One region of the Streptomyces sp. NPDC086147 genome, then DNA from elsewhere that is predicted to be linked to it. Evidence: riboswitches for the same ligand, from Rfam matches in the RefSeq annotation. Region 1 holds a riboswitch; the other holds the start of a gene.
The links. Region 1 has a riboswitch for cobalamin ahead of AB0398_RS13090 (energy-coupling factor transporter transmembrane component T). Riboswitches for the same ligand answer to the same signal wherever they lie in the genome.

Region 1 (10,564 bases):
AGACGCCGGACGACTCCCGGGTCGTCCTCGCCCACATCATGAGCGAGCACGACACCAATCTCTACGGCACCATCCACGGCGGCGTGATGATGAAGCTCATCGACGACGCCGCGGCGGCCGCCGCCGGGCGGCACGCCGACGGCCCGGCCGTCACCGTCTCCGTCGACCGGATGACCTTCCTCGCCCCCGTGCGGGCCGGAGACCTGCTCAGCGTCGAGGCGGGCCTCGAACGGGCCGGGCGGACGTCGATGACCGTCGGGGTCCGGGTGACCTCCGAGCGCTGGAACAGCACCGGCCCCGCCACCGAGGTGGCCACCGCCTTCCTGACCTTCGTCGCCATCGACGCCGACGGCACCCCGCGCCCCGTCCCCGTCCTCGACGTACCGCTGCCCGGCCTGTCCTGACCGGGCGGCGGCTCTCCGGGACCGCCGGCACCGCCGACGCGTGAGGCCTACGCCCGTTCGGCCCGCGGCTCCGGTGCGTCCTCCTCCTTCCGGAGGGGCCGGGAGGAGAAGCGGACCGGGGCCTGGAAGCGGGCCTTGCGGGCGGCGCGGCGGAAGACGGTGAGGACGGCCGGTCCCGCGAGGACGACGCAGACGAAGTTGGTGACGGCGCGGCCCGTGTCCCAGCCGAGGGAGGTGGCCAGGTCGAAGGCCAGGTACCGCTGGAACTGCTCGGTGAACGGGAGCCCGGGGAGGTAGGCGATGGAGCTGTTCGGATCGAGCGAGAACGGCCAGAAGGAGAGGTTGAGGAGGAAGCCGAAGAGGTAGCCGGAGAGCGAGCCGTACACCGCGAGCAGGGCGACCTCGCGGCGCCCCGTGGCCTTCGGGAGGAACCCGGCGAGCATGCCGACGAAGGCGCAGCCGAACATCTGGTACGGCATCCAGGGGCCGACGCCGCCGGTGATGAGCGCCGAGGCGAACAGGGACGTGCAGCCCAGGGTGAAGCCGAAGCCGGGGCCGTAGACCCGGCCCGCGAGCACGAGGATGAAGAACACCGTCTCGATGCCGGCCGTGCCCGCGCCGAGGGGACGGATGGCGGCGTTGACCGCGGAGAGGACCCCCAGCATGGCCAGCGCCTTGGAGTCGATGCCGCCTTCGGCGATCTCGGAGATCACCACGCAGAGCACGATCACCAGGAGCACGCCGAAGATCAGCGGCGGGGCGTAGTTCGAGTCGAACTTCCCGGGTGCGACGAGGAACGGCCAGAAGAACGCGACGACGCCGAGGAAGGCCGCCATGGCGATGACGACTCCGGCCCGGGCGCGGATGCGGATGGCGGCGGTGGACGTGCTCATGAGGCCGGGCCCGTTCCGTCGATGTCGGCGTCGGCGTCGGCGTCGAGTACGGCCGTCAGCTGGTCCACCGTGAGGAAGGGCAGGGGCGCCAGGATCTTCGCGGTCTGGGGGGCGAAGACCGGCGAGGCGACGATGACCTCGGTGGTGGGGCCGTCGGCGACGACGTCGCCCTCCGCCATGACGACGACCCGGTCGGCCGCGCGGGCGACGAACTCCACGTCGTGGGTGGAGACGACGACGGAGCGGCCCTCGGCGGCGAGGGCGTCCACGATGCCGATCAGCTCGCCCTTGGCCCGGTAGTCGAGACCGCGCGTGGGCTCGTCGAGGAGCAGCACCCGTGGCGCGGCGGCGAGTTGGATCGCCAGGACGAGGGCCAGCTTCTGTCCCTCGGACAGGTCGCGCGGATGGGTGGTGTCGGGGATGCCGGGCGCAAGGCGGTCCAGGAGGGCGCGGGCCGGGACGCCGTCGGCCGCGACCCCGGACTCGGCGTCGGCCTGGTCGAGTTCCTGCTTGACGCTCTCCAGGTAGAGCAGGTCCGTGGGGGTCTGCGGCACCAGGCCGACGAGCCGCCGGGCCTCGGCCGCCGGGAGCTTCCGGGGGTCCCGCTTCCCCGGCCCGTCCGGTCCCCCGACGGAGACGGAGCCGGCCTTGCGGGGCCCGGAGCCCTGGAGGGCCCAGAGCAGGGAGGACTTCCCGGAGCCGTTGCGGCCCATCAGGGCCGTGATCTCGCCGCCGCGCAGGTCGAGGTCGACCTCGCGGACCGCCGGCACGCCCTGGTACGTCACGGTGACGCCGCGGGCGGTGAGGAGGGTGGGGCGGTCGGTGTCGGGGGCGGGCCGCGCGGGCGGAGGGGTGACGCCGCTCAGCCGGGTGTGCAGGGGGGCCGCGGCCCGCCGGGCGTCGCGGATGGAGAGCGGGAGCGGGGACCAGCCGGCGGCGCGGCCGAGTTCGACGACGGGTGGGGCGATGGACGTCGTGCGGAAGACCTCGGCGGGCGGCCCGGAGACCACCCGTCCGTCGCCGGGCAGGTGGAGGACCCGGTCGGCGTACTGCACCACCCGCTCCAGGCGGTGTTCGGCGAGGAGCACGGTGACGCCGAGGTCGTGGACGAGCCGGGTGACGGCGGCGAGCACCTCCTCGGCGGCGGTCGGGTCGAGCGCGGAGGTCGGCTCGTCGAGGACGGGGATCCGGGGGTGGGCGGTGAGGACGGAGCCGATGGCGACGCGCTGCTGCTGCCCGCCGGAGAGCTCGTGCAGGGCGCGGTGGCGCAGGTCGGCCAGGCCGAGCAGGTCGAGGGTCTCCTCCACTCGCTTGCGCATGGTCGCCGGGGGACCGCCAGCTGTTCCATGGTGTAGGCGAGTTCCTCCTCGACGGTGTCGGTGACGAAGCCGTCGAGGGGGTCCTGCCCGACGACGCCCACGACGTCGGCGAGTTCGCGGGGCGGGTGCTCGGCGGTGTCCCGGCCGTCGACCGTCACCCGGCCGTACAGGGTGCCGCCGGTGAAGTGCGGGACGAGGCCGTTGACCGCGCCGAGGAGGGTCGACTTGCCGACGCCGGTGTGGCCGACGACGAGGCAGAGTTCGCCCTCCTCCACGGTCAGGTCGACGTCCCGCAGGACGGGTTCGGCCATGTCCTCGTACCGGACCGTGACCTGGTCGAAGGTGATCACTCGGTTTCCTTGGTGCGCTGTGCCGGGACGGCCGGGCGGACGGGCTGGCTCGGGGGCGGGGACAGGAATCCCGCGGTTCCCGCCAGGAGGATCGCGGCGGCCGGCACCAGGGGCAGGGTGGGCCAGCTCAGCGGGTAGATGGAGGGGTTGAGTTCGGCGGCGTCGAAGCCGGCGTTGCTGAAGAGGAGGACGGCCGAGAGGACCCCGCAGCCGGCGACGGCCCACTCGGCGGCCTTCCAGGGGTCGGGCCGGTAGGTGGTGCGGGTGACGCGGCGCCCGCCGAGGCGGAGTCCGGCCACGCACAGCAGGCCGCCGGCCGCGAGCGCCGGGAAGCCGAGGAGGGTGGGGGCGGTGGCGTCGAGGAGTCCGTACGCCCCGGCGCACAGGCCGCACATGCCGAGCAGCATGAGGGCGCCGGTCGTGCGCCGGGAGCGGCGGGTGGCCGTTCCGGCGCGCCCGTAGCCGCGGGAGTCCATGGCGGCCGCGAGGCGCAGGGAGCGTTCGAGGGCGTCCTCCAGGACGGGGACGACGATGCCGCGCAGGGCGCGCAGGCCCTTGGAGCGTCCGGCGCGCAGCCGCCGCGCCCGGTGCACGCGCTGGACGCTCTGGACCAGTTGGGGCGCGACGCTGATGGAGACGGTGACGGCCACGCCGAGTTCGTAGAGGGCGCCCGGCAGCACGCGCAGGGCCCGTTTGGGGTTGGCGAGGGTGTTGGCGGCGCCGATGCAGCAGAGCATGCAGGCCAGCCGCAGTCCGTCGGTGGCGGCCGAGAGCAGCGCCTCCAGGGAGACCGGGCCGCCGATCTGGATGCCCGCGTACCAGTCGGGCGTGGGGATGTGCGGCAGGGAGAAGAGGAAGTGGTCGCGGGGCGTGATGCCGGTGGCGAAGATCGCCCGGAAGGTCACCCGGATCGCCACGACGGTGAGGGCGAGGTAGAGGTAGTACGTGAAGCCGCGCGCCGGGTGGTCCGACTCGGGGCGCGGAAGCGCCCCACACGGTTGCAGGTCAGCGCCGGACTCCTACCGGCTTCCCAGGTCGCGCGACCATTCAGTTGTCCGCCTGGCCGAGCCGGGCAGACGAACAGTACGGTCGCATCACCGCTGTGGCCAGGGGCAGTTGGCGGCCCGGGACCGGTCCGGCCCCGGGGCTCTCCCTCGGCCGGGTCCTCGCGCGCCCGTACGGACGGTCCTCAGCGCGGCGTGTTCTCGTCGCCCTCGAACGGGGCTCCGTGGCCGGGCACGATCAGGTCCGCGGCGGCCAGCACCCGGAGCCGGGAGGTGCGCAGCAGTTTGCGGTCGGGGGCCACCGGATCGTCCGCCGGGCCCTCCGCGTGCCACCACAGGTCTCCGGCGAAGGCGACCACGCCCGACTCCGTGCCGGCGAGCAGGGTGATGTCCTCGGCGCTGTGGCCCGGGGTGCGTATCAGCCGCAGCGACGGGGTGAGTTCGTAGCCCTCCGCGTCCCGGTTCTTCCACTGGTGGCCGCGGTACTCCACCTTGTGGTCGTGCACCCGGGCCTGGCCGAAGAGGCCCACGTTCATGGTGTTGTCCGGGTGGTGGTGGCTGAGCACCACGTCGGTGATGTCGTCGGGGCCGAGCCCCAGCTCCGCGAGCGGGGCGAGGATCCGGTCGGGGCTCGCCACCATGCCCGGGTCGAAGATCACGTGCCGGCCGGCGTCGGAGACGTAGGAGACGGTGGCGGCGACTCCGGGGCCGGTGGAGCCGACGTATCCGGTGGTCAGGACGGTGTATACGGCGCTACGGCCGAGCGGTGCGTCTGTCATGCCCTCAATGTTCGTGGAGGGGAAGGCCGTTCACGAGTGGCACGTCTGCCGTTGATCGCAGGATTCGTGCCACACTGCGCGCATGCCTCCCTTCACGACCGTCGCCGCGTACGCCCCGCCCGGTGTCGGCATGCTCGCCGTCGGCATCGTCGCCGAGGTCTTCGGCCCGCACGGCGAGGGGCTGCCCGGCTTCGACTTCGCCCTGTGCGCCGACCGGCCCGGACCGGTCCCCACCGACGTCGGGGTGCCGCTCGACGTCGCGCACGGCCTGGACCGGCTCGCCTCGGCCGACCTGGTGATCGCCCTGCCGTGGGCCGGTTTCCGCACGCCGCCCGCTCCCCCGGTGCTCGACGCGCTGAAGGCCGCGCACGGGCGCGGCGCGCTGGTCGCGGCCCACTGCGTCGGGACCTTCGCGCTCGCCGCCGCCGGACTGCTCGACGGCCGGCGGGCCACCACCCACTGGCGGTTCGCCGCGCTGCTCGCCCACCGCTACCCCGAGGTCGCCGTCGAGCCCGGCGCCCTCTACGTAGACGAGGGGAGCGTCGTCACCGGCGCGGGAGCCGCCGCGGGCTTCGACCTCTGTCTGCACCTGCTGCGGCGGGAGCACGGGGCCGCGAGGGCCAACGGCGTCGCGCGGGACGTGGTGCTGCCCTCCCACCGCGACGGCGGGCAGGCGCAGTACCTGGCCGCCCCCGTCCCCGAGGACTGCCGTGACGAGCGCCTCGCCGAGGTGCTCGCGTGGGCCCGCGAGAACCTCCACCGGCCGCTTCCCGTCGCGGAGCTGGCCGGGCGCGCCCTGATGAGCAAGCGCTCCTTCGCCCGCCGCTTCGCCGCCGCGACCGGCACCACCCCCCACGCCTGGGTGCGGAGCCTGCGGCTGAGCGGCGCCGAGGAGCTTCTGGAGACCACGGACCTGCCGGTCGAGGAGATCGCCCGCCGCGTCGGGTACGGGAGCGCGACCGTCCTGCGCGAGCAGTTCGTGCGCCGCCGGGGAGTGCCGCCCCGCGCCTACCGCCGCGCCTTCACGAACACGCCGTGACGGAGCGGGCCGGGAGAGCCACGACGTCCCTCCGTGATCACCTCCTCGGAAAACGGAGAGTCTTTAATCCGTTTTGCGTTGTTTTCCGGTCCCGCTTCCGGGTACCGGGGCGGAGGTGAAGGAACGTGGCGTTCCGCATGGACCGCCACATCCCCCGTACCCCGATACGTCCCGTACTGGAGCTTCCATGTCGGAGCAGCGCAAGAGCCCGTTCGCCACCGTCAGCCCGTACACCGGGGAGACCCTCGCGGAGTTTCCGGTGATCGAGGGCGAGGAGGTCGACTCCGTCCTCGAAACCGCGGGTCATGCCTTCGAGGCGTGGCGGAGGCGGCCGATCGGGGATCGCGCCGCGGTGATCGGACGCGCGGCCGGCCTGATGAGGGAGCGCAAGGAGCCGCTGGCCCGCCTCCTCACCGAGGAGATGGGCAAGCTGATCGCGGAGGCCCGCGGCGAGGTGGACCTCGCGGCCTCGATCCTGTCGTACTACGCCGAACACGGACCCGGCTTCGCGGCGAACGAGCCGCTGGAGGTCGAGGAGGGAGAGGCGTACCTCGTCGACGAGCCGCTGGGCGTCCTCCTCGGCGTGATGCCGTGGAACTTCCCGTACTACCAGGTGGTGCGCTTCGCCGGGCCGAACCTGGTCCTCGGCAACACCGTCCTGGTCAAGCACGCCGGGATCTGCCCGCAGTCGGCGCTGGCCCTGGAGAAGCTGTTCCACGACGCGGGGGCGCCCGAGGGCGTGTACACCAACCTGTTCGTGAGCCACGACGAGATCTCGCGCGTCATCGACGACCCGGTCGTACGGGGGGTGTCGCTGACCGGCAGCGAGCGCGCGGGGGCCCAGGTCGCCGAGCGGGCCGGTCGCAACATGAAGCCGAGCCTGCTGGAACTGGGCGGCAGCGACGCCTTCATCGTCCTGGACGGCGAGAACCTGGAACGGACGGTCGGCGCCGCGGTGGCCGGCCGGATGGCGAACACCGGGCAGAGCTGCGTGGCGTCGAAGCGGTTCATCGTCCTCGACGAGGTCTACGACGACTTCGTCGCGGGGATGCGCCGCGCGTTCGAGGCATTGGTGCCCGGCGACCCGGCGGACGGGGCGACCACCCTCGGCCCCCTCTCGTCGAAGCAGGCGGCCGCCGGCCTGGCCGAGCAGATCCGCGAGACGGTGGACCAGGGGGCCGAGCTCGTCACCGGCGGCCACCGGATCGACCGCCCGGGCGCCTTCGTCGAACCGACGATTCTCACCGGCGTCAAGCCGGGCATGCGCGCCTACGCGGAGGAGCTCTTCGGCCCCGCCGCCGTGATCCACCGGGTGGCCGACGAGGACGAGGCGATCGCCCTCGCCAACGACAGCCAGTACGGTCTCGGCGGCTCCGTCTTCTGCGCGGACACGGAGCGCGGCCGCCGGGTCGCCGAGCGGGTGGAGACCGGCATGGTCTGGGTCAACCACCCGACCTCCACCCGGCCCGACCTGCCCTTCGGCGGCATCAAGCGCTCCGGTTACGGACGCGAGCTGTCCGCGCTCGGCATGCGGGAGTTCGTCAACCGCAAGCTGGTGCGCGTCCTGCCCGCCGACGCGGAGCTGGGCGGCATCGCCGGCTGAGCCCCCGGGTCCGGCGGTCCGGGCCCCGGCCGTATCGCGGCCTCCGCGACCGGCGGGCCGACGGCGGCGACGTACGCTGGGACGTGCGGCCCGACCGGAGACTCCCGTCATCCGGCCCCGGGGCGCCGGAACGGGAGTTCCGGCCGGTACAGCCGACATGAGCGAGGAGAGCGTGAGGCGAGTCGAGGGCGCGACCGGTACGGACCCCGAGGCCTGGTCCGCCGGCCTGCACCGCATGTGGCTGGCCGCGCAGGACGCCCAGGACATCACGGACATGGCCCGGCACGTCTACTCCCTGATGCTGGCGGAGCGGGGCGTGGTCGCCGTCGCGGGGAGCCGCTGGGACGGCCGCAGCCTGCGGTACGTGCGGCGGCTGACGGCCGACGGCGCCGCCGCGGCAGCGACCACGACCCCTCTTCCCGGCAGCGTGCGGACCGTGCCCGCCCGGCTGCCCGCCAGGGGCGGGGAGGACGCCGGGAACCGCGCGCCGGTGCACCTGTACGAGCACGACCTGACCACGGACGACGAGGGTTTCGCGCCCGAGGCGGCCCTGCTGGCCGAGGCGGGGGCGCGCCGGGCCCTGGAGGCCCGCTTCTCGCTCGGGGGCGACGACTGGGCGGCCTTCTCGCTGGGGCTGGGCGGGAGAGAGGAGGCCGATCCCTTCCTGCCGACGCGGCTGCTCCAGCTCAGCGAGGTCCTGGTGGCCGGCAACCGGCGGGTCCTCGAACACAGGGCCGCGGAGCGCCGCCGGGTGGAGGAGGCATTCCTCGCCGAGGCGTCCCTGCAGATGGACGCCAGCCTCGACGCGCGGGAGACGCTGGAGCGCGTCGCCCGGCTCGCCGTCCCGGCGGTGGCGGAGGCCTGCGTGGTGCACCTGTGCCGGCCGGGCAACCTGCTGTCCCCGGTGGCCACCGTGCACGTGGCGGCGGCCGTGCAGCCCTGGCTGCGCGGCGTGGCCGCGGACGACCCGTGGCTGGACGGGGCCCTGCGGGCCGCGGCGGGCCTGCCGCACGGCACCCTGCTCACGGGCGAGGCCCTGGGGACGTCCGTGTTCGGACCGCACGGCGACGGGCCGGGCCGGGCCGTGCGGGCCGTGAGCATCAGTCCGCTGCGGGCCCGCGGGAAGCTGCTCGGCACGCTGACGTTCGTCTACCACCGTCCCGAGCGGGAGATCGTCGATCTGCGGGTGCTCGACGACCTGGCCGGCCGGGCGGCGCTGGCCATCGACACCACCACCGCCTACGAGCAGCGCCGCCGCAACACCGAGCAGCTCCAGCGGCACCTGCTGCCGGGCACCCTGCCCGACTGGCCCGGCGTCGGGCTGACCGCGGCCTACGAGGTGGCCGACGACTCCCTGGAGGTGGGCGGCGACTTCTACGACGCCGTGGTGCGCCGGGACGGCGCGCTGGCCCTCTTCGTCGGGGACGTGTGCGGCCGGGGCGCCGAGGCCGCGGCGCTGGCCGGCCTGGCCCGGCACACCCTGCGCGTCCTGCTGGAGGACAAGGCGCCGCCGGGCGAGGCGCTGAGCCGTCTCAACGGCGTGCTGACCGGCCAGCAGGCCGCCCGGTTCGTCACCGCGTTCGTCGGCGTGCTCACCCCGGACGGCGACGGGTACGCCGTCGAGGCGGCCTCGGCCGGGCATCCGCGTCCGCTGATCCGCCGCGCGGACGGGCGGGTCGAGGAGGTCCGGGCGTCCGGGATGCTGCTGGGGGTGGTGCCGGACGCCCTGTACGAGCCGGGCAGGACCGTGCTGGGGCCGGGCGACGCGCTGGTGATGTTCACCGACGGCCTGTCGGAGGCGCGCTCGGCGGACGGGACGATGTTCGAGGACGTACTGCCCGGGGCGGTCCGGGAGAGCTGTGGCGACGGGAGCGACGCCGCCGGGCTGATAGCCCGCGCGACCGCCTTCCGGGCCCTGGGCGACGACGACACCGCGGTGCTGGTCGCCCGGGTGGCGCGGGAACGGGTGGCGGAGCAACAGGTGGCGGAGGAACGAGTGGAGGACGCGCGATGAGCGGCGTGCCGGAGACGACGGACCAGCGGCGCACGGCCCCCGACCGGATCCTGGTCGTGGAGGACAGTCCGGAGGACGCCGAGGCGATCGGGCGCGCGCTGCGCCGCACCCATCCCGACCTGGTCCTGGAGTTCACCGACCGCGGGGAGGGCCTGGTGGAAGCGCTGCTCGCCCGCGAGGACCTTCCCGGGCTGATCCTGCTGGACCTCAACATGCCCGGCATCGGCGGGCACGCGGTGCTGGAGCGGATCCGCTCCCGGCCGGAGCTGGGCGCGGTGACGGTGGTGGTCTTCACCTCCTCCACCGCCCCCGCCGAGGTCGACGCCTGCTACGCGGCGGGGGCGGACAGCTACGTCTACAAGCCGGTCAACTTCGCGCTCTTCCAGACGGTCCTGAAGGGCGCCGTCGACTACTGGCGTCAGGCCGGGTCCGGCTCGGAGCTCCCGAGCGTGAAGTAGAACGCCGTCCCGCCGCCGGGGACGGCGTCCAGCCAGATGCGGCCCCCGTGCCGTTCGACGATCCGCTTGACCAGGGCGAGGCCGACTCCCGTCCCCCCGCCGTGCTCGGCCGGTCCGTGGAGGCGGCGGAACAGGTCGAAGACGTCGTCGCGCCGGTCCGCCGGGATGCCGATGCCGTTGTCCCTGACGACGACGACCTGCTCCGGTCCCGCGGGCGTCCCCGGGGCGTCCCCGGCGGGCGGGACCGGGTGGCGCTCCACGGTGACCTCGACCCGGCGCTCCCCGTCGGGCCGGGCGTACTTGGCCGCGTTGACCAGCAGGTTGACCAGGATCTCGTCCAGCCGGTCGGCGTCCGCCCGGACCCGGGGCAGCGTCCCGCGGACCACGGTCACCCGCTGCTCGGCCAGCCGGGGCCCGGCCACCTCCAGGGCCGCGTCCAGGGCGCTGCCGAGCTCCACCTCGCGCACCCGCAGCCCGGCGCGGCCGAGCCGGGCGTAGTGCAGCAGCGAGTTGAGCAGCTCGTCCATGCGTCCGGCGAGCCGCTGCATGGTCCGCAGCCGGTGCAGCGTGACCTCGTCGAGCCCGTCCCCGGCGTCCTCCATGGCGAACGTCGCCGCGTTGGAGATGCCGCGCAGCGGCTCCTTGAGGTCGTGGGCGGCGGCGTGGGCGAAGGAGTCGAGGTCGACGTTGCGCATCCGCAG
Region 2 (10,564 bases), on a different contig from region 1:
CGGTCTCGCAGTCCACGACGACCGACGCCGTGCCCTCGGCGGCGTGCAGCCGCGCCGCGCGGGCGGCGAGCGCCACCGGGTCGCCGGCCGCCCGCCCCCCGGTCGCCCGCCCGTCCGTCACGACGACGAGCAGGGGACGGCGCGAGGGGTCCCGCAACCGCTCGACCCGCAGCACGTCGTGGGCCTTGAGCAGCCCGGCCGACAGGGGCGTGCGCCCGCCCGTCGGAAGCTGTTCGAGCCGCGCGGCGGCCGCGTCCACGGACGAGGTCGGCGGCAGCGCCACCTCGGCGTCCCGGCCCCGGAAGGTGACCAGACCGACCTTGTCGCGCCGCTGGTAGGCGTCGAGGAGCAGCGAGAGCACCGCGCCCTTGACCGCGCTCATCCGCTGCCGGGCGGCCATCGAGCCCGAGGCGTCGACCGCGAAGAGCACGAGGTTGCCCTCGCGGCCCTCCCGGGTCGCCTGCCGCAGGTCGTCGCGCCGGACCACGAGCCCCGGCCCGGTCCGCCCGCGCGCCTTCTGGTGCGGGGCGGCGGCCTGCACGGTCGCCGCCAGGTGCAGCTTGGTCAGCGCGCCCCGGGGCCGGGTGGAGCCGGTCGTACGGCCGTGCTCGGTGCGGGCCCGGGAACGGCGCCCGGCCGCGCCCTCGCCGAGACCGGGCACGCTGAGCACCTTCGTACGGAAGGGCTCGGCGGCCTTGACGGCGGCCCGCTCGCCGGAACCGGCCCCGGCCTTCTGCGGCGCGGGCTCGGGAGCCGGCTCGGACGCGGGGGCCTCCTCCGGCGCCGGTACGTCCTCGGGCGCGGGCCCGTCGCCCTGCGGCGGGATCCCGCCGCCGTCCGGACCGCCCCCGCCGTCTCCCGGACCACCGTCCCCCGGGCCGTCCGGCTCCGGGTCGGGGTCCTCGTCCGGACCGGACTCCGGCTCCTCGCCCCTGAACCGCTCCAGGGTCTCGTCGAGCTTGTCCTCGTCGAGCCCCGGCGCGTCGAAGGGCGAGCGCCGGCGGCGGTGGGGGAGGGCCAGGAGCGCGGCCTGCCGCACGTCCTCGGAGGTGACCTCGGTCCGTCCGGCCCAGGCGGCGAGCGCGGTGGCCGTGCGGGCCATGACGATGTCGGCGCGCATCCCGTCCACCTCGAACGCGGCGCAGGTCGCGGCGATCTGGAGCAGCACGGCGTCCCCGAGGGTCACCTGCGGGAGGAGGGCGCGCGCGGCGACGATCCGCTCGCGCAGCGCGCTCTCCTCGCCGGTCCAGCGCGCGGCGAACGCGGCCGGGTCGTCCTCGAAGGCGAGCCGCCGCCGCACGACCTCCACCCGCTGCTCGGGGTCGCGGGAGGCGGCGACCTCCACGGTCAGCCCGAACCGGTCGAGGAGCTGCGGCCGCAGCTCGCCCTCCTCGGGGTTCATGGTCCCGACGAGCAGGAACCGGGCGGCGTGCCGCACGGAGACGCCCTCGCGCTCCACGTGCGAGAAGCCCATGGCGGCGGCGTCGAGGAGGTGGTCGATCAGATGGTCGCTCAGGAGGTTGACCTCGTCGACGTACAGGATGCCCCGGTGCGCGTCGGCGAGCAGCCCCGGCTCGAACGCCTTCACGCCCTCCGCGAGCGCCTTCTCGATGTCGAGCGAGCCGACGAGACGGTCCTCGGAGGCGCCGACGGGGAGTTCGACCATCCGCGCGGGCCGCGCGACCCCCGGACCCGCCTCGTGCGGCCCGTCCGGGCAGCCCGGATCGGGCGAGGCCGGGTCGCAGCCGAACCGGCAGCCCGCGACCACCGGCACGGCCGGCAGCAGCTCGGCGAGCGCCCGCACGGCGGTGGACTTCGCGGTGCCCTTCTCACCCCGGACGAGCACGCCGCCCACGGCCGGGCTGACGGCGTTCAGGAGCAGCGCGAGCCGCAGGTCGTCCATGCCGACGACGGCGGTGAACGGATACCGGGTGCTCATCGGGTGGTCTCTCCTTCGGATCGTTGATGTTCGAATGACGGCGCGCGGCCGTCGACGGCGGGCGTCCCGGTCCTCACGGCGCCCCCGGCGGCACGAACGGCAGCCCCGCAGGGGCGCCCTCCTCGATCAGCCGCAGCAGCGCGTCCGTGTCCGCGTGCTCCTCGATCAGGTCGCCGAGCCGGTCGAGCTGCTCCTCGCGCAGAGTGCCGAACGACGTGTCCGGGGCCGGGACGAACCGGCGCCCGGCCGCCGCCGCGACCTCCCGCAGGAACGCCCGCCGGAAGCCGTCGCTCTCCAGGGAGCCGTGCCAGTGGGTGCCCCACACGGAGCCGACCCGGCACCCGTCCAGGAACGGCTCTCCCCCGCGTACGTCCGCGACGCCGTGGTGGATCTCGTACCCCTCGACCCGCTCGCCGAGCGCCTCGCCGACCGGCCGGGCCAGGGTCTTCTCGACCCCGAACCGCACCCGTACGGGAAGGAGACCGAGCCCGTCGACCACCCCGGCCTTCGACTCGACCTCGTCCTCGATCCGTTCGCCCAGGGCCTGGAAGCCGCCGCAGACGCCGAGCACCGGGCGGCCCTCGGCCGCGCGCCGGGCCAGGGCGTCCGCCAGGCCGCGCTCCCGCAGCCAGGCGAGCGCCTTCACGGTGCCGCGCGTGCCCGGTACGACCACCAGGTCCGCGTCGACCAGTTCCTCGGGCCGGTCCACGAACCGGACGACCACGCCCGGCTCGGCCGCCAGCGCGTCCACGTCCGTGAAGTTGGACATCAGGGGGACGGCGCAGACGGCGACCCGCAGCACGTCCGCGCCGACCGGCGGCGCCACCACCGACTCCCGGACGGTGCCCCGCAGGGAGACCCGCAGGCCGTCCTCCTCGTCGATGCCGAGCCCGTGCGCGTACGGCAGGACGCCGAAGGTCCGGCGCCCGGTCAGGCCGTACAGCATGTCGAGCCCGGGTTCGAGCAGGCTCACGTCGCCCCGGAACTTGTTCACCAGGTACCCGGCGACGAGCGACTGGTCCTCGGGCGACAGCAGCGCCGTCGTGCCGAAGAACTGGGCGAAGACCCCGCCCCGGTCGATGTCCCCGACCACCACCACGGGCAGCTTCGCGGCCCGCGCCACGCCCATGTTCACGATGTCGGTGCGCCGCAGGTTGATCTCGGCCGGGCTGCCCGCGCCCTCGCAGATCACCGCGTCGTACGTGCTCCGCAGCTCCTCCAGGCACGCCATGACCGGCTCGAACAGCTCCTTCTGCCGCCCCCCGTGCAGTGCCTTCCCGGGGGACGACCCCCCGGACCCCCCGAAGAACCCCCGGGCGCTCAGCTCGCCCACCGGCTTGCCCATCAGGACGACCTGGCTGGAGCGGTCGCTGCCCGGCTTGAGCAGCACCGGGTTCATCAGCGCGGTCGGCTCGACCCGGGCGGCCTGCGCCTGCATGGCCTGGGCCCGGCCTATCTCGGCGCCCTCGCGCGTGACGAAGGAGTTGAGGGACATGTTCTGCCCCTTGAACGGCGCCACCTTCAGACCTCTGCGGACCAGCCACCGGCAGATCCCGGCCGTCACGACGCTCTTGCCCGCGTCGGACGTGGTCCCGGCGACCAGCAGCCCCCCGCCCCTCCCGCCCCTCATGCGCTCCTCCGCTTCCCGCGCTTCACCGCGCCGGCGATCAGACGGCCGCCCGCGCAGGCGGCCAGGGTCAGCGCGGTCACCCGGCGCGAGAGCGCCACCGCCCGTTCGATGTCCGCCACCTCGACGGCCCGCCCCTCCCCGTTCAGGACCGGCCGGTGCTCGACGCGCCCGCCGTACGAGAGGGTGCCCCCGAGCCGTACGCCCAACGCGCCCGCGAAGGAGGCCTCGACCGGGCCCGCGTTGGGGCTCGGGTGCTTCGACGCGTCCGCCCGCCAGGCCCGCACGGCCCCGCGCGGGTTCCCGCCGGCGACGGTGGCGAGCGCGGCCGTCAGGCGCGCGCCCGGCCAGCCGGCCAGGTCGTCGAGGCGGGCCGAGGCCCAGCCGAAGCGGCGGTACCGGGGGGACCTGTGGCCGACCATCGCGTCCAGGGTGTTGACGGCCCGGAAGCCGACGAGCCCGGGCACGCCCGCGACCGCGCCCCAGAACAGGGCGCCGACCACGGCGTCCGAGGTGTTCTCGGCGACCGACTCGACGACCGCGCGGGCCATCGCGGGACCGTCCAGGGACTGCGGGTCGCGCCCGCACAGGTGGGGCAGCCGCTCGCGGGCCACCTCCAGGTCCCCGGCGGCCAGTGCCCCGCCGATCGCGCGGGCCTCCCGGCCCAGGGTCGTCCCGCCGACGACGGCCCACACGGAGGCGGCGGTCAGCGCGACGGCGGCGGCCGGCCGGTCCCGCACGGTCCGGGCGGCGAGGGCGCCGAGGGCGGCGGTGGAACCGGCGCAGACGGCGGTGTGCAGGGCGCCCCAGCCGCGGTGGTCGTGGTGGAGGCGCCGCTCGACGGCGGCGGCGGCCCGGCCGAACGCGGCGACGGGGTGGCCCCGGCGGGGGTCGCCGAGGAGCAGGTCGACGGCGAGGCCCGCGGCCGCTCCGTACGCGAAGACACCGGTGGCTCTGGGACGGCCGGGCATGGCGCTGTGTCCTCACTCAGGGTCCGCGCCCTGGATCGACGTGACCGGCGGCGAGAGTTCCTGACTCCCGGACCCTCGGATCCGGTCACAGTGGCGGGACCGCGCCGGATTCGCACCGGGCTTCCTCTGCTGCCGCCGTAATGGCCTCGGCAGTCCACCACGCCCCGAGAACAAGCGTCAACCCAGCCTTGACCTGCGGCGGCGCACTGTGCGGAGCACCACAGAAAAGAGCCGGGCGGTCCGCACCCGAAGGTGCGGACCGCCCGGCCGGTGGAGCGGGGACCGTCAGACGACGATCAGGTAGATGCCGTACGCCACGGCCGCCAGGCACAGCCCGAAGCAGGCGTAGGCGCCGGTGCGGGCCAGGGCGGCGGAGCCTCCCCGGGCCACGGCCTCCTCCTGCTTGGTGAGGCCGACGATGCCGAGGGTGAAGAGGCCCACCAGGGCGACGGTCGCCACGAGGCTGACGCCGAAGACGGAGCCGAGGGCTGCCCAGTCGATCTTCATGTGGTTCTTTCCTTAGACCTTCGCGGCCGGGGCCGGGGGAGCGGTCGGGTCGGTGGGGGCCGGGGCGAGGATGGTCGCCTTGAGGTTCTCGTCGGTGACGGCGGCCACGGAGCCGGCCGGCGGCGGCGGGGTGACGGCCGCGATGGCGGTGGTCACCACGCCCGCGGGCTCGGCGTCGGAGGCGTCGAGGTCGTCGGCCGTGACGTTGTGGTGGTCGACCGGCTTGCGGCGGGAGAGCGCCCAGATGACGGCCGAGCCGGTCACGAGCAGGACCGCGACGGCGGCGATGCCCCAGGGGCCCTGCTTGGTGAGGAACTCGGCGCCGGCGCCGACCAGGCCCGCGGCGGGCAGGGTCAGGCCCCAGGCGACGAACATCCGGGTCGCGGTCGACCAGCGGACGACACCGCCCTTGCGGCCGAGGCCGGCGCCCATCACGGCACCCGAGCAGGACTGGGTGGTGGAGAGGGAGAAGCCGAGGTGCGAGGAGGCCAGGATGACCGTCGCGGCGCTGGTCTGGGCGGCGAAGCCCTGCTGCGGCTGGAGGTCGGTGAGGCCCTTGCCCATGGTGCGGATGATGCGCCAGCCGCCGAGGTAGGTGCCGAGCGCGATGGCGACACCGGCGGAGACGACGACCCAGAGGGGCGGGTTCGAGCCGGGGGCGACGACGCCCTGGGTGACCAGGGCGAGGGTGATGATGCCCATCGTCTTCTGGGCGTCGTTGGTGCCGTGGGCGAGCGAGACGAGACCGGCGGAGGCGATCTGGCCGGCCCGGTAGCCCTTGGCCGTGGCCTTCGCCTCGGGGTTCGCCTTGATCCGGTACGTCAGCCTGGTCGCGAACATCGCGGCGAGACCCGCGACGAGCGGCGCGGCGACGGCCGGGATGAGGACCTTGGTGACGATGGTGGGGCCGTTCACGGCCGACCAGCCGGCCGACATGACCGCGGCGCCGATGAGGCCGCCGAAGAGCGCGTGGGAGGAGCTGGACGGGAGTCCGAGCAGCCACGTCAGCAGGTTCCACAGGATGGCGCCGACCAGCGCGGCGAAGATCACCTCTGTGCGGATGCCCTCTTCGTTGATGATCCCGCCGGAGATCGTCTTGGCGACCTCCACGGACAGGAACGCGCCGACGAGGTTGAGCACGGCGGACATGGCCACCGCCGTCTTGGGCTTGAGCGCACCGGTCGAGATGGTCGTGGCCATCGCGTTGGCGGTGTCGTGGAAACCGTTCGTGAAATCGAACACGAGAGCTGTCACGACCACAATGGCGAGCAGCAGCGTGATGTGTTCCATTTACCCAGGCAATCGTTCGACGTCAGTGGCTGGTCGAACGTAAGCAACCTGGGTGAACGGAAGATGAACTGGGTCGGGCGGCGTGGTGTCCCCAACCGGTGTCAAGAGATTCCGCTCGGCCCTCCGGAGCGGTCCGCGAGCGACGCCGTCCACGATGCGGTCACCCTGCGACCCCGGGTAATCCGGGCCCGCGCAAGGCCTCGGCGGCCCGCCCCGGTTCCTCCCCCGCCGTCCCGTTCCGCTCCCCGGACCGGACCACCCGACCGGGGGACACCGCCGAGGAGAGCCGCGTCACTCTCCCGGGGTGCGCCCCGGGCGCCGGAACGCACCCCTCCGCACCTTCCGGTGGCACCCCGGTCCCGTCCTGCGGACACTGGGGGTGTGCGCCCGGCTACAGCGACGGCAGCGGCCGTCACCACCCTGCTCGGTGCCGGCGCGGCCGCGGTCGCGGCCGGCCGGTACGCCAGCGACCTCGCCCTCAGGGCGTCGTCCGTCCGCCCCCTGCCCGGCGATCCGAGACTGACCGTGCACGCCGCGGGCCCCGACCGGATCACCCTCACCCGCAGCCTCGCCTCGCTGCGCCCCGGCACGTACGGCATGGAGGGCCACGGACTGCACGCCGTCCTCGGCCCCGTCCTCGACCGGGCCCCGCACACCGCCGACACCGCCGTCCGGCGCCTGGAGCGGGTCGAGCTCGGTGCCCCCGGGCCCGGCGCCCGCGTCCGGCTCACCCCCGCGCTCCACCGGGGCACGCCCACGAGCGCCCTCGGGCTCGACCACGAGGACGTGGAGATCCCGGGCGAACTCGGCCCCCTGCCCGCCTGGCTCGTGCCCGCGCCGCGCACCACCTGGGTGATCGCCCTGCACGGCCTCGGCACCACCCGCGAGCACCCGCTCAACGTCGTCCCCTTCTACCACCGGCACCGGATCCCGGTCCTCGTCCCCGCCTACCGGGGCGACGAGGGCGCGCCGCCCTCCCCGGACGGCCTCGCCCACCTCGGCGACTCCGAGTGGCGCGACGTCGACGCCGCCCTCCGCTACGCCGTCCGCCGCGGCGCCCGGAAGGTCGTCCTGCACGGCTGGGGGCCCGGGGCGTCGATGGCCCTGCGCGCCGCCGCCGCGTCGGGGGTGCGCGACCGGATCGCCGGCCTCGTCCTCGACTCCCCGGTCCTGGACTGGGAGGTCACCCTCCGCAACCTGGCGTCGGCCCGGCACGTTCCCGGATTCCTGATGCCGCTCGCCGTCCGCGCGGCCCGGGGCAGGACCGGCCCGCACGGCGACCTCCTCCAGCTCGCCTCGGCCCCCGGCGCCCTGCGCGCCCCGGTCCTGCTCTTCCACGGCCCCGAGGACGCGATCGCCCCCTGGGAGCCCTCCGTCGAACTCGCCGCCCGCCGCCCCGACCTGATCAGCCTCAAGACCGTCCGCGACGCCCCGCACGCGGCGATGTGGAACCCGGACCCGGTCCGCTACGAGGAGTCCCTGCGCCGCTTCCTCGTCCCCTTGCTCTGAGCCCCCTGCTCCGAGGCTTCCCCGGCACCTTCTCCACACCGCCCGGGAGTGCCCGACCGGAGGACCTTCGCCCGGTCTTTCCGAACCCTCCGCGAGGCCTCCGTACGGTCTTCGCGGGCCCTTCGCGGACCCTCCGCGGACTCCGTTCCGACGGCGCGGCCGGTTCCGATTGGGCTTTCGGGCCGTCAGCGGGAAGACTGCTCCCGTGACGTCTCGAAAGCCCGATGAACCATTGGCGCGCAACTCCAGACTCCGACTCGTCCGCCCGCGGTCGCTGGCCACCGCCCGCCGGGCCGTGACGACCCGGCGCACCCGGCCGGCGCCGCGGCCGCCCGAGGGCACTCCGCCCCGCGCGGAACTCGCCCGCCAGGCCCGGCACGTCCTCGCCGACGCCGTACGGATCGCCCGCTGGGCCGCCGTCGAGGGCGGCGCCCGGACGGCCCCCCGCACCGGCCCCGGCGCCGTCCCCCCGCAGGAACGGGCCGCCGCCGCGCTCGACCTGACGCCCGGCCAGGTCCGGGCCGGCTGGGACCGCGCCCGGCTCGCCGGACTCGTCGAGCTCCACGGCGACACCGCCCGCCCCGGCTGGCGGCTGCACGCCTGGGACCGCGACGACTCCGCCGTGCTGCGCGGCTGGGTCGCCCTCTTCGACGCCTGGTCCCTGGTGCACCCGGCCCCCGAGGGCGTCGCCCCGAGCGCCGTCGCCGAGGTCGTCGAGGCCCTCCCGCAGGTGCTCTCGCTGCTCCAGCTCTCCCAGGGCCCGGTCCTCGTCCCGGCCCTCCTCGACCTCCTCGGCCAGCGGGTCGAGGAGCTCCGCGGGGAGCGCTGCGAGGTCCCCGCGCCCGAACAGGCCCCCGAGGCGCCCGCCGAGGACGGCGCCGACGGGCTGCCCGCCCTCCTCGACTGGGCCCTGGAGGGCCTGGCCGCCGTCGGCGCGCTCACCCTGGACCTCGGCGCCGGCGAGCGCCACGCCACCCTGACCCCGCTCGGCAACTGGGCCGTGTGGGTCAAGCTGGAGCAGATCTGCGTCGCCGCGCAGAGCCCCGCCGGCAACATCGAGCAGTCCGCCGGGGACATGCTCCGCGGCTGCGCCCGGCTCACCCCCGGCCCGGCCCGCGACGAGTACCGCGCCTGGCTCGCGGCCCGCACCCTCTCCAGCGCCGTGGCCGAACTCCTCGCCGTCGCCCGCGGCGAGGACGCCCTGCTGCGCGGCCTCGCCTTCGAGGCGCTCCGGGTCGTCGGCGCCCCCGCCGAGGCCGAGGTCCGGGCCACCGTCGCCGAGCCCTCGCTCCGCCCGTACGCGCTGCTCTGGCTCGCGGAGTACGAGGGCGCCGACCCGGACGACGCCCAGGAGGTGCTGACCCGGGAGGAGGCCACCTGGCTCTGGGTGGACACCGCCGCGGCCGTCGCCGACCACGGCGAGAGCGCGCTGCTCGTCCGCCACCTCGACTCCGCCGTGCAGGGCACCGTCCCCGCGCTGCTCGACGAGATCAGGGCCGTCGGCCACCCCCGTACCGTCCAGGTCCTGGTCGCCCTCGCCGCCGCCCACCCGGACCCGGCCCTGGCCAAGGCGGTCCGCAGGGCCGCGTTCCAGGTGCACACCGGGGGCGCGTGACCCACGGCGCCGGGGCGCCGGGGGCCTCCGACCGGTGCCCGGGACGGGCGCCCCCGGCGCCCGGCTACTCCGCCGAGCCGGGGGCGTACGTCCCGAAGCTCCAGATGTTGCCCTCGGCGTCCCGGGCCATGTAGTCCCGGGCGCCGTACTCCTGGTCCGCGGGCGGCGTCAGGACCTCCGCCCCGTGGGCGACCGCGCGCGCGTGGTGCTCGTCCACGTCGTCCACGTGCACGAAGACGCCCGCGGGACCGGCGCCCGCCATCGCCCTGTCGAACGCGCTCCCGGTGCCCTTGCTGCCCAGCATCACGACGCCGTTCCCGAAGGACAGCTCGGCGTGCACGACGCGCCCGTCCTCGCCCTCGTACACACCGGTCGCGGTGAAGCCGAAGCCCTCCGTGAGGAGCTCGATCGCCGCCTTCGCGTCCTCGTACAGCAGCGTCGGACAGATGTGGGGTGCCCCGGTCATCCCGACCACGTCCTCTCGAATTCGGTCGCGTGTGATCCAGGTCTCATTCTCACAGCCGCCACCGACAACTCAGCGGAAGGTGTCGCACCGGGCCATGTCGCCCGTCTCGTACCCCCGGTAGAACCACTGCTGCCGCTGCGCCGCCGAGCCGTGGGTCCAGCTCTCCGGCGTCACCCGGCCCTGGAACCTCTCCTGGATCCGGTCGTCGCCCACCGCGGCCGCCGCGTCCAGGCCGTCCCGGATGTCCTGGTCGGTGAGCTTCGTCAGCAGCAGCCGGCCGGTCTTCTCGTCGGGCGTGGTCGTCGCGTGCCGCGCCCACACGCCCGCGTAGCAGTCGGCCTGGAGCTCGACCCGCACCGCGTTGGAGTCCGCGCCGGTCCGTCCGTCCTGGGCGCGGCCCAGGGTCCCCATCAGGTTCTGCACGTGGTGGCCGTACTCGTGCGCCACCACGTACGCCTGGGCGAAGGGTCCGCCGCTCGCCCCGAACTTGGTGCGCAGCTCCTCGAAGAAGTCCAGGTCCAGGTAGACCTGCCGGTCGCCGGGGCAGTAGAACGGCCCCACCGCCGAGGTCGCCGTGCCGCACGCGGTCCCGACCCGCTGGGTGAAGAGCTCGGTGGGGGCGGTGCTGTAGGTCCCGCCC

Region 2: it holds a riboswitch for cobalamin, as region 1 does, so the genes downstream of both, AB0398_RS20055 (cobalamin biosynthesis protein) here and AB0398_RS13090 (energy-coupling factor transporter transmembrane component T) in region 1, are expected to answer to the same signal.

What each region holds. Positions count from the first base shown of each region.
Region 1 is NZ_JBFBJO010000004.1:534,629-545,192, reverse strand. It holds gene AB0398_RS13105 (acyl-CoA thioesterase) at 1-404, shown strand, start outside; gene AB0398_RS13100 (ECF transporter S component) at 452-1,297, opposite strand; partial or broken gene AB0398_RS13095 (ATP-binding cassette domain-containing protein) at 1,294-2,966, opposite strand; partial or broken gene AB0398_RS13090 (energy-coupling factor transporter transmembrane component T) at 2,963-3,925, opposite strand; cobalamin riboswitch at 3,909-4,045, opposite strand; gene AB0398_RS13085 (MBL fold metallo-hydrolase) at 4,156-4,749, opposite strand; gene AB0398_RS13080 (helix-turn-helix domain-containing protein) at 4,832-5,788, shown strand; gene AB0398_RS13075 (NAD-dependent succinate-semialdehyde dehydrogenase) at 5,976-7,391, shown strand; gene AB0398_RS13070 (GAF domain-containing SpoIIE family protein phosphatase) at 7,564-9,405, shown strand; gene AB0398_RS13065 (response regulator) at 9,402-9,863, shown strand; gene AB0398_RS13060 (ATP-binding protein) at 9,824-10,564, opposite strand, start outside.
Region 2 is NZ_JBFBJO010000008.1:264,018-274,581, forward strand. It holds gene AB0398_RS20045 (putative cobaltochelatase) at 1-1,939, opposite strand, end outside; gene AB0398_RS20050 (cobyric acid synthase) at 2,013-3,569, opposite strand; gene AB0398_RS20055 (cobalamin biosynthesis protein) at 3,566-4,537, opposite strand; cobalamin riboswitch at 4,569-4,711, opposite strand; gene AB0398_RS20060 (hypothetical protein) at 4,823-5,044, opposite strand; gene AB0398_RS20065 (inorganic phosphate transporter) at 5,057-6,334, opposite strand; gene AB0398_RS20070 (hypothetical protein) at 6,716-7,843, shown strand; gene AB0398_RS20075 (hypothetical protein) at 8,139-9,458, shown strand; gene AB0398_RS20080 (VOC family protein) at 9,523-9,924, opposite strand; gene AB0398_RS20085 (neutral zinc metallopeptidase) at 9,994-10,564, opposite strand, start outside.